3 regions of the Pseudoalteromonas sp. PAR1 genome follow, and region 1 is predicted to be linked to each of the others. Evidence: predicted binding sites of a transcription regulator. Region 1 holds the regulator's gene; each other region holds the start of a gene.
What was found. The regulator sigma-54, encoded in region 1, starts transcription at its own class of promoters, with help from an activator protein. The targets are predictions, from matches to a motif close to GTTGGCACGNNNNTNGNNT.
Positions count from the first base shown of each region.

Region 2: QL229_RS05670 (DUF3192 domain-containing protein) is a predicted target of sigma-54. The motif match lies at 3,933-3,951, and genes of this name have one in related genera.
Region 3: QL229_RS07030 (flagellar basal body rod protein FlgF) is a predicted target of sigma-54. The motif match lies at 1,681-1,699, and genes of this name have one in related genera.

Region 1 is NZ_CAMZMY010000011.1:134,717-139,827, reverse strand. It holds gene mgtE (magnesium transporter) at 1-563, opposite strand, end outside; gene QL229_RS11380 (HPr family phosphocarrier protein) at 775-1,047, opposite strand; gene rapZ (RNase adapter RapZ) at 1,059-1,904, opposite strand; gene ptsN (PTS IIA-like nitrogen regulatory protein PtsN) at 1,905-2,357, opposite strand; gene hpf (ribosome hibernation promoting factor) at 2,361-2,648, opposite strand; gene QL229_RS11360 (RNA polymerase factor sigma-54) at 2,675-4,171, opposite strand; gene lptB (LPS export ABC transporter ATP-binding protein) at 4,289-5,014, opposite strand; gene lptA (lipopolysaccharide transport periplasmic protein LptA) at 5,011-5,111, opposite strand, start outside.
Region 2 is NZ_CAMZMY010000005.1:107,719-112,829, reverse strand. It holds gene QL229_RS05690 (1-acyl-sn-glycerol-3-phosphate acyltransferase) at 1-963, opposite strand, end outside; gene QL229_RS05685 (SO_0444 family Cu/Zn efflux transporter) at 1,117-2,397, opposite strand; gene zntR (Zn(2+)-responsive transcriptional regulator) at 2,381-2,794, opposite strand; gene QL229_RS05675 (D-2-hydroxyacid dehydrogenase) at 2,889-3,833, shown strand; gene QL229_RS05670 (DUF3192 domain-containing protein) at 3,993-4,376, shown strand; gene QL229_RS05665 (diguanylate cyclase) at 4,408-5,111, opposite strand, start outside.
Region 3 is NZ_CAMZMY010000006.1:149,719-154,829, forward strand. It holds gene QL229_RS07020 (flagellar hook assembly protein FlgD) at 1-176, shown strand, start outside; gene flgE (flagellar hook protein FlgE) at 233-1,585, shown strand; gene QL229_RS07030 (flagellar basal body rod protein FlgF) at 1,735-2,499, shown strand; gene flgG (flagellar basal-body rod protein FlgG) at 2,521-3,309, shown strand; gene flgH (flagellar basal body L-ring protein FlgH) at 3,325-4,008, shown strand; gene QL229_RS07045 (flagellar basal body P-ring protein FlgI) at 4,021-5,111, shown strand, end outside.

The DNA of each region.
Region 1 (5,111 bases):
GCGCCTAAAAAGCAGTTATGTTTATCAACAACGTATAAGTCATCTGTACCCTCTGGTAGTTCACCACGCAAGCGTAAATAGCGCAGGACTACATCTAAGGTAACATCTGGACGAATTGTTACCGTATCGCTGTTCATCAGGGCACCGGCTGAACGCTCTTGGTACGACAGTGCCTGAGTTGCCCTTTCTCTATCTTGCGAGTCCATTGCACTGACTACGTCTTGATAAACGGTGTCAGGAAGGCTACGAAGAACTTCACCTAAGTCATCGTCGTCCATGTCTTCGGTTGCAGCAGCAATGTGCTCAGGCTCCATCTGAGCAATAATACCTAAACGTACGTCTTCAGAGAGTTCTTCTAAAACATCACCACGCACATCTGGGTCTACCAACTGCCATAGCATGCGACGAATTTTATGGGGAGATGACTCTAATAATAAAGCGGTATCACACGGAGCTGTTTTAGCGAGCATGCCTCGCACCTGAACAAATTGTCCACTATTGAGTGACTTGGTCACTTGTTTAAGTTGTTGTAGTGGGTAGTCTTGTTCAAAGGCTTCTGGCATTGGCGTCCTTACAACTGAAAATAGATTAATAAAGATTCTGCAAATACAGCATAGTTGCTAAGTGGTGTATTTGCAGGATATCTTCACACTGCGATAAAATTATTAAGTGCTTTGTATTTTTAAGGTGTGAACGATATAAAAGTAGGATATTTAAAGAGAATTATAAATACCTGAACTAAGTTTAACTTAAACGGTTAAGCCTTAGCAAACGCTATTCTTGTTCATGAAAGCGTTGTGCAATTAATTCTCCAATTGCGTTCAGTGCAGCCTCTGCATCTGGGCCTTCACATACCACACGCACTTCTTTACCTTGGCTACTTTCAAGTAGCATTAAGGCTAAAACACTATCACCTTCAGCTTCTTTATCGTCTTGATAAAGCATAATTTTAGCATCAAATTGCAAAGCAAGTTGTGCTAAAACAGTGGCTGCTCGTGCGTGCAAGCCAAGCTTATTTTGAATTAAAAACGTGTCTTCTGCGTGCATCTGGCATCCAATTAAATATCTTGCTCGCGATGGCGGATTTTTACGTTTGCATGCGTTTTTGAAAAGCTATCACCAATGGTCTGCGCTAAATATACCGAGCGATGTTGCCCGCCAGTACAGCCAATTGCGATGGTAAGATAGCTGCGATTGTTACGCTCAAGGTGAGGCAACCATGTTTGCACAAATGTTTGAATTTGCCATGTAAATTTTTGCACTATGCTATGACTTGCAAGGTAATCTTTTACTGGTTGATCTAAGCCTGTGAGTGGCTTTAGGTCTGGCTCCCAGTGTGGATTTGGTAAAAAACGTGCATCAAATACGTAATCGGCTTCTTTTGGAATACCATGTTTAAAGCCAAACGACATAAAGGTGATAATCAGCTTTTTATCTTTTTTACCTAAGATCTTTTCACGAATTGATTCAGCTAACTGATGAACACTCAGGTCGGTGGTATCAATCATAAAATCAGCGCGCGTGATCAGTACATCCAGTAATACTCTTTCTTGCTTAATTGCTAAATCGAGTGGCAGCGAGTCAATCGATAGAGGATGTAAGCGTCGCGTTTCAGAAAAGCGTTTGATCAGAGTTTGGTCATCACTGTCTAAATAGAACAGTGTTGGGTTTGCGAAACCTGGCAGGTATTCAAGAATATCATTAAACTCTTGCTGCTCTTTCGGTAAGTTACGCACATCTATGCTGACTGCTATTTTGTCATAGTTGTCTGAAACGCTACGAACAAGCGAAGGTAATAAGTTGACTGGGATATTATCAACACAGTAGTAACCCAAGTCTTCAAGTACACGTAAAGCGACCGATTTACCTGAGCCTGAGCGACCGCTGATGATAATTAATTCCATTTATGCCTCTGCTGATATGACCTGAAACAGTTCGTGGTCTGTTTTAGCGCTACGTAACTGTTTACAAAACTCTTTATCTTTTAGTCTATCAGCAATTGTCGATAATGTCTTTAGGTGAAGTTGGCTGTCTCCATCTGGTACGATGAGTGCAACGAAAATATCCACAGGTCGGTTATCAATTGCGTCAAAATTGATTGGGGATTCACTCACTATGACAAATGCCTGTGGTTGCTCTGCACCACTCATGCGGCCATGTGGAATAGCAATGCCACGACCAATACCTGTACTGCCTAATTTTTCTCTATTGAGTAAGGCATCAAGGACGTCTTGTTGAGATAAATGAGGAAGCTGCTGGTGAGCCAGCTCGCTGATATATTCAAGGATTCTTTTTTTGCTATTAAAAAGGACCGCAGCTTTGCTGCAGTCCTGGTTAGTAAGTGAACTAAGTTTCATAATTTAGTGTCGAGCTAATTTCTCTTTGTGTTTAATGACTTGACGATCTAGTTTGTCGATTAGCGAGTCAATGGCTGCATACATATCTTGGTGTGCAGTTGAGGCAAAGAGCTCGCCTCCATTTACATGTAAAGTTGCTTCTGCTTTTTGGCTTAATTTTTCTACATCTAGAATGACATGTACATTATTAATGTGGTCAAAATGCCTTTCTAGTTTTGCAAACTTGCTGTTTACATAGTCTCTTAATGAATCAGTGATTTCTACATGACGACCAGTTAAATTTAGTTGCATAAGCATTTTCCTTCTATGTAAAACGTCTAAATCAAACTCTTACGCTGATTAGACGGAGGTATCGCTAGAGACTCTCGATATTTTGCAATTGTGCGTCTAGCTACTTTAATTCCTTGCTCAGCCAATATATCTGCAATTTTACTATCACTCAATGGTTTAGCTGAGTTTTCTGCAGCGATAAGCTTTTTGATCAAAGCGCGAATTGCTGTTGATGAACACTCACCACCGTTTTCTGTGCTGACATGGCTTGAGAAGAAATATTTCAACTCAAAAATCCCGCGAGGGGTGTGCATGTATTTTTGTGTTGTAACACGTGAAATTGTCGATTCATGCATTTCGACCATTTCTGCGACATCGTTCAGCACCATTGGTTTCATGGCTTCTGGGCCATGTTCAAAAAATGCTTGTTGTTGCTGTACGATACAATTGGTCACTTTTAAAAGTGTATCGTTACGGCTCTCTAAGCTTTTAATAAACCATTTAGCTTCTTGTAAATGAGAGCGAATAAACTGGCTATCGCTGCTCGATTTTACTGAGCGTGACATAGCTGCATATTGGCTATTCACTCTAATTTTTGGCATACAATCTGGGTTTAGTTCAACGACCCAACGACCTTTAACTTTTTTAACCGATACATCGGGTATAACGTACTCAGACTCTTCGCGAACTATGCTGTCTGCTGGCTTAGGGTTTAAGCTGTGGATCAGCGTCATTACTTCTTTTAGTTCGCTTTCTTTAAGCTTAGTCTTTTTCATCAAAGTGCGATAGTCGCGACTTGCTAATAATTCAATATGCTCAGATAAAACCATTTTAGTTTCAGCTAAATACGGCGTACTCGCATCGAATTGGCGAAGCTGGATACATAAGCACTCTTGTAAGCTACGGGCACCAATCCCTACTGGATCAAACAACTGTATTCTCTTTAAGACCGCTTCGACTTCATCTAGTTCGATTTCTTCTTCATCATTATTTTGATTAAAACTTTCGACTATGTCTTCGCAGCTAACAGTTAAAATACCTGAGTCATCAATTGCCTCTACGATGGCGACAGCGATCGCTTCGTCAGTTGGGCTAAATGGTGTGAGTTGTAATTGCCACATAAGGTATTCATGGAGGGTTTCAGTCGATGCACCTTGATAAATTGACTCATCTTCTGGCATTGGACCTGATGATGTTGATGGGGCAGCACTCATGTACTCATCCCATGTCACATCCATGGCTAAATCGTCACTTACGGTGTCTTTGTTAAGGGCATCGCTGCTTTCTTGTTCGTACTCACTCGGCGCTTCTTCGGCCGATGCACTTAGCTGAGTATCATCAGATTCAGCTTTTTGCTCGTTCTTACCAATGTTTTCATCGTTGTAATCTGCTTCTTCCACTTCAAGCAGAGGGTTACTATCAAGTGCTTCTTGAATTTCTTGCTGGAGATCCAATGTACTAAGCTGCAGCAAGCGAATTGCTTGTTGCAGTTGTGGAGTCATTGTAAGTTGCTGGCCCATGCGCAGCTGTAATGATTGCCTCATGTATCCCTAACAATCCTTTTATGTGTTATCGACACCTGTGCAGTCACAGGTAAATTTATATCGATTTATTGTCATTGTTATTTAGTTTAGCAGATGCGCTAGATGGTGGCTTATTGGTTATAGCCTGAATTGCTCACCTAGATACACATCGCGTACGGTTTGGTCAGCTAAAACATGCTCAGGTGTTCCTGATGCAATTAGCTCCCCATGAGAAACAATGTAGGCTTTTTCACAAACATCAAGGGTTTCTCTAACATTATGGTCAGTGATTAATACACCAATACCACGATTTTTTAAGTGTTCAATAATTTTCTTTATATCTAACACTGAAATAGGATCAACACCAGCAAAAGGCTCATCTAACAAGATAAATTTAGGGTTTGCTGCTAATGCCCGAGCAATTTCTACGCGACGACGCTCGCCCCCAGATAAGGCCATGCCTTGACTATCACGAATATGCTGAATACTAAATTCATCAAGTAAGTTGTTGAGTGTTTCTTCTCGGCCTTGTTTATTTAAATCTTTACGCGTTTCTAAAATAGCCATTAGGTTTTGATAAACCGTTAACTTTCTAAAAATAGATGACTCTTGTGGTAGGTAACCAATCCCTAAACGTGCTCGGCTATGCATTGGCAAAAGTGTAATATCGTTATCATCAATGCTGATCTTGCCTTTATCGCTAGGTACTAAGCCAACAATCATATAGAAAGTGGTGGTTTTGCCTGCGCCATTTGGGCCAAGCAAACCAACGATACTGCCCGCTTCAACTTCAAGACCCACATTTTTGACAACTTGGCGGCCTTTATAGCTTTTTGCTAAAAGCTCTGCTTTTAATGTGCTCATGGTTGGCCTTTATCGTCTTGTTTGTTGTCTACAGGCACTAAGATTGTGTGTACACGGTCTGTTGAGTTTTCATCTTTTTCTGCGCTAATTAGTTGTT
Region 2 (5,111 bases), on a different contig from region 1:
ACCTGGGTGTAGAAAGAATGAATCAACGATTTGCTGATCAATAGTTTTTGCAAGCTCTTCAGGTGACTCACAGCCTGACTCAATTGGCTCACCAAAGGCTAAATGCACATGTCCTTTAGCTGTACTAAAGCCTTCAACAATGCTGGCAATATCTTCGCCTTGTTGTTTAACATACTGACCATGTTGCTGCTTATGATAAAGCTCTTTTGCTTTAGCTATCGCACACGGCTCGTATTGATAAGAGATAGACACAGGCACAATTTTTAGTTCGCGCACGTATTCAGCAAACTCTTTCTTCTGCTTACGACCTTGTAACTGCAACATCTTAAGTAAAGCTGGATCTGTTTGGTCAAAACCATCTTTTGCTCGGCCTTCTTTTTGGGCTATCCAAATTGAGTGACCTTCAGCTAGCGAGTCATAAATATAAGCAGACAGCTGCGACAAAGCTTTTAGCATCTCTTTAGGTGCTTTCGCTGAGCGCTTCACAATAAAGCTTTTGTTTAAGCGCATTAACTCAGTGATATAAGGAATTTGCAGTAAGTTATCACCAATTGCGATGCGAACAGTCGGCATATTGTGCTTAAACAACCCCCAATTCACCAATGCAGGGTCAAGCACGATATCTCGGTGATTCGAGATAAATAAATAGGCTTGTTTAGGATCTAGTTTATCTATGCCCGAAAACGTCACTTCAGAAGTAGTACGGGTGATTAACTTATTTAAATAATCTGCCACTTCATGCTGTACTTGCTCAACCGATGAGGTATTACCCCACTTTTTACGCAGCTGGCTGCGCACTAATGGGCGAGTAATAAATGGAAAATAGGATAAAAAGCGCGGTAGATTATATTTGGCAATTACATCCACAAAAGCATTATCAGCAATTAAACGTGCTACTGAATCAGCGACTTCATCATCATTGTAAGGTCTTATGTCGGCGTATTTATCCACACTTTCACTCATTAAAAACTACTTAAGTTAAAAAACGGCACGCACAGCGCACCGTTTAAATATTTGGCGGATTATAACTCAGGCAATTTTAAATGCGAACCGAGACGCGATAGTTAACCAAGTTATTTGCCAAATGTTAGTAAAATATATTTTTATAACAAGTAATTATGCAATGCTCTTACCAGTTTGCGAGGACTTTTTAAGAACCATTTTTAACACTAATCTAAGCATTAAAGTAGCCAATACAATGCCCGATATAAAGCTTAGCCAATGCGGTAAAACTTCATGCTCTTCGCCTATCATCGGTGCCACCACAAAACCATATTGCGTCACTAAATAATCAGTTAAAAAGCCAAATGCCAACGCTGTAGCAATCACACCTATTAAGTAAGCAACCACAGCACGCTTACCTAGTTCTTTACCCACAACACCTAAGGTTGCAATATTTGTAGCAGGGCCTGCCAACATAAAAACTAATACTGCACCAGGCGATACACCACTGAGTAATAGTCCAGCAGCTATCGGTGTTGAGGCTGTTGCGCAAATATACATAGGAATACTAATTAAAATAACCACAAGCATCGCAAGTATGCCACTGCCCCATTGGCTTAAATAAGATTCTGGAACATAGGTTTGTACTAAAGCGGCAAAGAATAAACCAATCATTAACCAAATCATGGTGTCTTCAAGTAACTTGTTACAACTAAAGCTCACAGCACGTTTCAGCTTACCAAAGCGGCTTTCAACGGCTTTAGTTGGCTGCCCACTGCTACAACAGCTTTTCTGCGAAGGTACTGCTTGTTCAGTTGCGCAACTTTGTTGCGGCTCTGGAGTAGCTTGTGAACCTTTATTACTACAACAACTTGTTGTTTTAACAGCCTCAAGTTCTTTAGTTGTTTGCTTGCTGCAACAACTTTGTGCGGGCTTAGCAGGCGCCTCTTTACTGCAACAACTCGATGTGGTCATAGGCTCAGGCTGTTTACTGCTGCAACAAGAGGTTGTTTTAGTGTTCTCTTTATTTGCTGTTGTGCTTTGCTGTTGATGAAGCTCACTGTCTTTGCCCACTAATACACCCGCCACAATGGCACTACACACGGCCGCAATGGGACGTATCACCGCCATAAATGGGCCTAGTAACACATAAGATACCGAGACCGAATCGACTCCCGTTTCAGGGGTTGAAACTAAAAATGCGGTGGTGGCACTTTTTGACGCCCCCGCCCTTCTTAAACCAATGGCAGCAGGGATCACACCACATGAGCACAATGGCATAGGAGCACCAATAAAAGCCGCTTTAACTGTGGTCCATAGCCCTTCTTTTCCTAAATGACGGTTAAGAAAGTTGGCAGGCAAATACACATTTAACAGACCAGCTATGAATAAGCCCAGCATTAACCAAGGCGCCGAGAGTAAAAACAGATGCCAAAAATTACTGAGTAAGTCCATCGATATCCTCCAGCGTCGTTAGTATTGAACAGTTTTCAGCGGGTTCTTCACCACCACAACACTTATCAGCCAATAATGAAAGTGAGTCATAAAAGCGGGTAAGCTCCGCAATTCTTTGTGCTACGAGATCGCGCTTTTGTAACGTCATCTCTTTAACTTCATGGCAAGAGTGCTGATCTTTATGAAACTTAATTTGCAGCAACTCTTTGATCTCAGCCAAACTAAAGCCAACATTCTTAGCTCTGAGAATAAACGCCATTTGCTTATAGTCATCCTCAGAATAAAAACGATATCCCACGTCTGAACGCGAACTTGGCGTTAACAAACCATGCTTTTCGTAGTACCTTAGAGTATCTGTTGAGACACCCAACTGGCGGGAAAACTCACCTATTTTCATCACCGTCTCCATTGTGAAGCGTTTATTTATTATGCTCACTATAAACCTTGGAGTACACCCCAAGGTCAAGCAATAAATTAAAAAAGGAAAGCACATGAATATTACTGTCCTTGATGCAGCAACATTAGCCAACACTTCGTTAGATGCCTTAGCACAGCTAGGTAAATTAACTTGTTACGATCTAACTTCCCAAGAGCAAGTTGTTGAGCGCTGCCAAGATGCTGATGTAATTATCAGTAATAAAGTAGTGATTGATCAGCTCGCTATGAGCCAGTTAACTAATTTGAAATTAATATGCGTTGCAGCAACAGGCACTAATAATATCGATTTAGAGGCAGCAAAAGAGCATAACATTGCAGTGACAAATGTGGCGGGCTATTCAACACCGAGCGTGGTGCAGCATACCTTTACCTTAATCACTAACTTATTGGGTAATACTCATAGATACATTAATGATTGCCAGCAAGGTTTATGGCAACAAAGCCCAATGTTTTGTCGCTTAGATTACAGCTTTAATGAAATTGCCGGCAAAACATTGGCAATTGTTGGTTATGGGTCATTAGGTAAAGCAGTGGCTGATGTAGCGCGTGCCTTTGGTGCCAATGTCATTATTAGTGAGCGAAAAGGTCATACGCCTCGTGAAGGTCGTGTTAGTTTTAATGATGCCCTAAGCAAAGCCGATATTATTAGTGTTCATTGCCCGCTAACGGATGAAACACGCAACCAAATAGCCGCGGCAGAATTAAGCATGATGAAATCGTCAGCTATCATTATTAATACCGCTCGTGGTGGGATTATCAATGAAGCCGATTTAGCTGACGCTTTAGCTAATAATGTCATTGCTGGCGCAGGTGTAGATGTACTTAGTAAAGAACCCGCAGAGCAAACAAACCCGCTGGCACTATACAGAGGCGCAAACTTATTACTCACACCACACATCGCATGGGCAAGCCAAGAATCAATCGCTCGCCTAGTTAACGAAATAGCTTTAAATATCCAAGCATTTAACCAAGGCGAACCACGGAATAGATTAGTCTAAAATACAACAAATTAGTCAAACAGACTAACCTACGTGTTGATTTAGCCTACCACGCATGTAAGCTAACAGGCAACACATTGATTTAAAAAGACTTTTAAAGTTGGCAAGCTGATTGCTACCTAACAATCACTTAAACTCGAATTTCTAGGGATAAAAAAAATGAAAAAAGCTCTTCTAATCGCTGCACTATCTGCTCCATTCTTAACAGGTTGCGTTATTGCAGTTTCAGATGGCGAAGCCGATACACATTGGGCTGGTAGTTCTTCATCAAGCTGGGAGAAGCAACATAAAAATAATCGTGAAATTATTTCTAACCTTGCACTCGATACCAGTTATCAAACAGTATTAAACAAACTTCATTCACCTAACTTTACCGAGCTGCTAAAACAAGGTGATGATGTATATCAAGTGCTATTTTATGTTACGCATAGCATTCATTCAGATGGCAAGATGACAAAAGATGAGTGCACACCTTTAGTATTTAAAAATGATAAGTTAATCGGCGTGGGCGATACAATTTATCAATCGCTAAGTAACGGCTAATTAGCAAGCTAAAGTTAAGAGTAGGCTTTGCCTACTCTGATTCATTTACCGCAACCATCCTTGAAACAACTTTATCGCGTCCAGTATCTTTAGCTTGATACAAACCTAAATCAGCCTCTTCTAATAAAGTTTGCTCTGCGTATACTTGCCCGGTTTCAGTGGTGGCAATACCAATACTAATCGTAATGTGATCAGCATTTAAAGACGCTTTATGAGGGATATTTAGTTTATTCACTGCATCGCGTAGTTTGTTAGCAAATGCAATAGCTTCTTTTGCAGAAGTGTTTGGCAGTACCGCAGCAAACTCTTCACCACCATAACGTGCTACAAAGTCACTGCCGCGCTCACATGCACCCACAAGCGCGTGAGCAATTTTTTTCAAACAATCATCCCCGGCTCTATGTCCATAACAATCGTTGTAGCGTTTAAAGTGATCAACGTCCATTAACAGCACAGATAACGGTGTACAGTCTCGACGACTTCGACGCCATTCACGAGCTAAATTCTCATCTAAATAACGCCTGTTAGGTATTTCCGTCAACCCATCAATCGAAGCAAGCATTTCAAGAAGGTCATTTTTTTGCTTAATTAATAACTGATTGCGTACCCTTGCACGAACTATCGCAGCACTGAAAGGTTTAGTGATGTAGTCCATTGCACCTAATTCAAGGCCCTTTGCTTCATCATCATGGCTGTTATTCGCGGAAATAAAGATAACGGGTAACATGCTGGTTG
Region 3 (5,111 bases), on a different contig from region 1:
TGCCTCCAGGCGAATACGAAGTTAAAGCTGAAGGATTCCAAAATGGTGACTATAGCAGTCTACCTTTAGCGACTTTCAAAAATATTGAAAGCGTTAATATCAATGGATCTAGCGGCATTATTATTAATACTAAAGAAGGCGCGGTTAGGCTAACTGATGTTGCAGAAATCGCTTAATTACACAGATTAACTAGTTAGCCTAGTGCTACAGATTGACACTTTAGAGGTGACTTATGAGCTTCAATATTGCATTAACCGGCCTTGCTGCCGCGCAAAAAGACTTAGATGTAACAGCAAACAATATTGCTAACGTTAACACCACAGGCTTTAAAGAGTCTCGTGCTGAGTTTGCTGATGTGTACGCATCATCAGTATTTAGCTCAGGTAAAACTAAAAATGGTGACGGCGTAAGAACTACAATGGTGGCACAACAATTTCACCAAGGTTCATTATCTTTCACTAATAACTCTCTGGACTTAGCAATTACTGGTGAAGGCTACTTTGCCATGGCAAATGACCTAGGTGCACAAGATTTTACATATACTCGTGCTGGTGCGTTCAAACTTAATAAAGACAACTTTATTGTGGATGCTAGCGGAAACTACTTACAAGGTTTCCCTGTTGATGAAGCAACGGGTGATACAACTTCTGTTAGTTTAAGCACATCTTCTGCGCTACAAATTCCTGATGCATCAGGTTCTCCACGCGCTACGACCAATGTTTATTCGTCGTTTAACTTAGATTCGCGTGCATTAACGCCAGCAGTTACACCATTTGACCCTGAGACAAGTGCGTCGTATAACAGTTCAACATCAACAACAGTGTATGATTCTTTAGGTGAGCCACACATTTTACAGTTCTTCTTTGTTAAAACTGACGCAGCAGTGACTGGTAATGACAATGAATGGCAAGTGTTTGCAACACTTGATGAAAAGCCGTTTGCTGCTAATGGTACTGAGCAAACTACGTCGCCATATACGCCTATTTCAACTTTTCAGTTTGACTCAAGTGGTTTACCTCAAAGCACTGATGGAACTGCAAATACAGATGCTACGTTTAATCCATTAACAATACCTTCAGGCGGTATATCTGGTTTATTATCTAACGGTGCGAGTTTCCCTGATGATGTAAACATCAATTGGCGCGATGAAGCTGGTACAACGAATAAAATACCGACTCAATATGCAAGTAACTTTGAAGTGAAAGCGCTAGAGCAAGATGGTGCGACTGTAGGTCGTCTATCAGGTATTGATATTGGTACAGATGGTAAAATCGTTGCTTCTTACAGTAATGGTGATACTTCATTCTTAGGCCAAGTGGCAATGGTGCGCTTTTCTAACTCACAAGGTTTACAGCAAGTGGGTAACACGGCATGGAAGAAAAGCTTAACCTCTGGTGAGCCAATTGCCGGTGAACCAGGTTCAGGTACATTAGGTTCAATTAACTCATCAGCCCTTGAGCAGTCAAACGTTAACTTAACAAGTGAACTTGTTGATTTGATCAGTGCACAACGTAATTTCCAAGCAAATTCACGTGCATTAGAAGTTAACTCAACACTACAACAAAACATCCTACAGATCCGTTAATCTAAACGGCTCTGAGCTTAATCCGACACGAAGGCTGCTCCCTCAATTGGCAGCCTTTTTTCATTTTTACCATCCTATTTATGCGTCAATTTTACTTTGGCACTTTTATTGCATTTCTTTAGTTATCGTATTTTTAGTGAGTCAATGTTATGGACAAAATGGTCTACATTGCCATGTCTGGTGCCAAGCAAAGCTTGCGTGGTCTTGAGTTAAAGGCTAACAACCTTGCTAATGCTAACACCACTGGCTTTAAAGCTGATTTTGCACAAGCGCGTTCCATGCAGGCTTTTGGTGAAGGCTTGCCATCACGTGTGTTTGCGATGCAAGAGCGTCCTGGTTCAAATATGGAATCGGGTGGATTCGTTGAGACAGGCCGAGAGCTTGATATTGCCATGAGCGACCGTGGTTGGCTCAGTGTGCAAGATGCATCAGGTAACGAAGCTTATACCAAAACAGGCACACTAAACATCACACCTGACGGCGCATTGATCACCAGCCATGGCCGTCAAGTTATTGGCGAGGGCGGGCCTATTATCTTACCTTTGCCAATTGAGAAGGTTGAGTTTAGCGAAGATGGCGCGATCCAAGTGCGCCCGCAAGGTGCACCTGCCAACTTTTTAGAAGTGGTTGACCGCTTAAAAGTGATCGAAGCTGATAACACTCAGCTTGAAAAAGGTAATGACGGTTTATTTAGACCAAAAGAAGATATGTTGGTCAATGATCTTTGTGGGTTCTGTGATATTTCACCCAATGTAAAAGTACTGTCAGGTACGCTTGAAATGTCGAACGTTAATCCAGTCCATGAAATGGTCGACATGATCAGCAACCAACGCCAATTTGAATTACAAGTTAAATTGATGAAAACAGCCGAAGAGCTTGATGAGCGTCAAGATCAGCTGTTACGCATTGTTTAAGATGACTGAGAGGGTAGAGTTATGAATCCAGCATTGTGGATCAGTAAAACCGGGCTTGACGCCCAGCAAACCGATATTTCGGTGATCTCAAATAATCTCGCGAATGCCAGCACGGTCGGTTACAAAAAAAGCCGCGCCGTATTTGAAGATTTACTATATCAAAACATTAATCAACCAGGTGGTCGTTCGTCTCAAGATACTGAAATGCCATCAGGTCTAATGCTTGGTGCCGGTGCTAAGGTTGTAGCAAACCAAAAGAACTTTTCGCAAGGTAATATGTTAACGACCGAAAACTCACTGGACTGGATGATTTCAGGCCCAGGTTTTTTTGAAGTACAGTTACCTGACGGCAATATTGCTTACTCACGTAATGGTCAATTTACGACAGATGAAGACGGTCGTATCGTAACTTCAGGTGCGGGTTTCCCGTTGCAACCTGAAATGAATGTGCCAAATGATGCGCAATCAATTACGGTGTCACAAGATGGCGAAGTATCTGTTCGTGTAGCAGGTCAGGCAGAAAATGTGGTAATTGGTCAGCTCACTATAACAGACTTCATCAATCCATCGGGTCTTGAGCCAATGGGGCAAAACTTATACACAGAAACAGCTGTAAGTGGCGCACCAGTGCAAGGTAATCCGGGGATTGATGGTTTAGGTACTGTGGTACAAGGTTCGCTTGAAACGTCAAATGTAAATGTAACAGAAGAGCTGGTTAATCTGATTGAAACGCAACGAATTTATGAAATGAATTCAAAAGTGATTTCAGCAGTGGATGAAATGCTTAGTTACATCAATCAACAGTTATAAGTCGTAGGAGGCAGCATGCGTAATCTTATCTTAGTCACATCAGCAGCTTTTATGCTGGGTGGTTGTATAACAACGCAAAATCATCATGTGGTTCAGGATGACCCTTACTATGCGCCTATGTACCCAGAGCCTACAACAGAACAAATGGTGCCAACAGGGTCTTTGTTTGATAGCTATACATCAAATGATTTGTACTCTGATAAAAAGGCACTGCGTGCTGGCGATATCATCACTGTTAAATTGCAAGAGTCAACGCAAGCAACCAAAGCAGCAAAAACCGAAACCGATAAAGAAACAGATGCTAACTTAGACCCTGTAATTGGGTTAGGTGGAAATCCGGTTAACATTGGTGGTGACAGCATTCAATTTGGCATTGGTTCAGGGTCATCATTTAAAGGTGACTCAAAGTCGAATCAATCGAATAGTCTATTTGGTGATATCTCTGTCAATGTGATGCGCGTTTTACCTAATGGAAACTTAGTGATCCGTGGTGAAAAATGGCTCACGTTAAATACCGGTGAAGAGTTTATTCGTTTGGAAGGGTTAGTCCGTCCAGAAGATGTCTCAGCAAGTAATACAGTCACGTCAAACCGTATAGCGAATGCACGTATACAATATTCTGGTAAAGGGCAAATGCAAGAAACACAAAGTGCTGGCTGGCTTTCTCGATTCTTTAGCAGTTCGCTTTTCCCATTTTAGAGGAACAAAGTCATGAATGGGTTTAAATACATTATTGCTCTTTGCTTAATCAGCCTGCAGTTTTCTGCTCAAGCTGAGCGAGTTAAAGATGTGTCTATGGTTGAGGGTGTACGCTCTAACCAGTTGGTAGGCTATGGCCTTGTTGTTGGTTTGCCAGGCACAGGTGAGCAAAGCCGGTTCACACAACAAAGTTTTAAAGCCATGCTAAATGGCTTTGGTATCACTTTACCTGATAGCTTAAAACCCAAAATAAAGAATGTCGCAGCGGTGGCTGTGCACGCCGAGCTTCCAGCGTTTAGAAAGCCTGGGCAAACCATTGATGTTACGGTTTCGTCTATAGGTAGTGCGGGCAGTTTACGTGGCGGTACTTTATTACAAACCTTCTTAAAAGGGGTTGATGGCAATACTTATGCGATTGCACAAGGCAGCTTAGTTGTGGGCGGTCTAGGTGCTGAAGGTGCTGATGGTAGCCGAGTTATTATTAACACACCAACAGTAGGTCGTATTCCAAATGGTGCAATTGTAGAACGTGCTATTAAAAGCCCGTTTATGCAAGGCGATTACATTACTTTTAATTTAAATCGTCCAGATTTCACAACAGCAAAGCGCTTAGAGCAAACCATTAACGATTTAGTGGGCCCTGATAGTGCACAGGCAATCGATGCAGCCTCAGTACGCGTGTTAGCACCGCGAGATGCGTCTCAACGTGTTGCTTATTTGTCTACTCTTGAAAACTTAGAGTTTAAACCTGCAGACACAGCAGCGAAAATTATTGTTAACTCTCGTACCGGTACCATTGTGATTGGCAAAAACGTGAAGCTACAGCCTGCGGCTATTACGCATGGTGGATTAACGGTGACGATCGCTGAGCAGCAAAATGTATCGCAGCCAAATGTGTTAAGTGAGGGTGAAACCACAGTTACCAATCAAAGCATTATTGATGTGAATGAAGATGACTCACGTGCTTTTGTATTTAATCCAGGTGTTAATCTTGATGATCTCGTACGCGCAATCAATGAGGTTGGGGCTGCACCGGGTGACTTAATGGCAATACTTGAAGCTTTAAAAGAAGCGGGGGCGATAAACGGGCAACTGGTTATCAT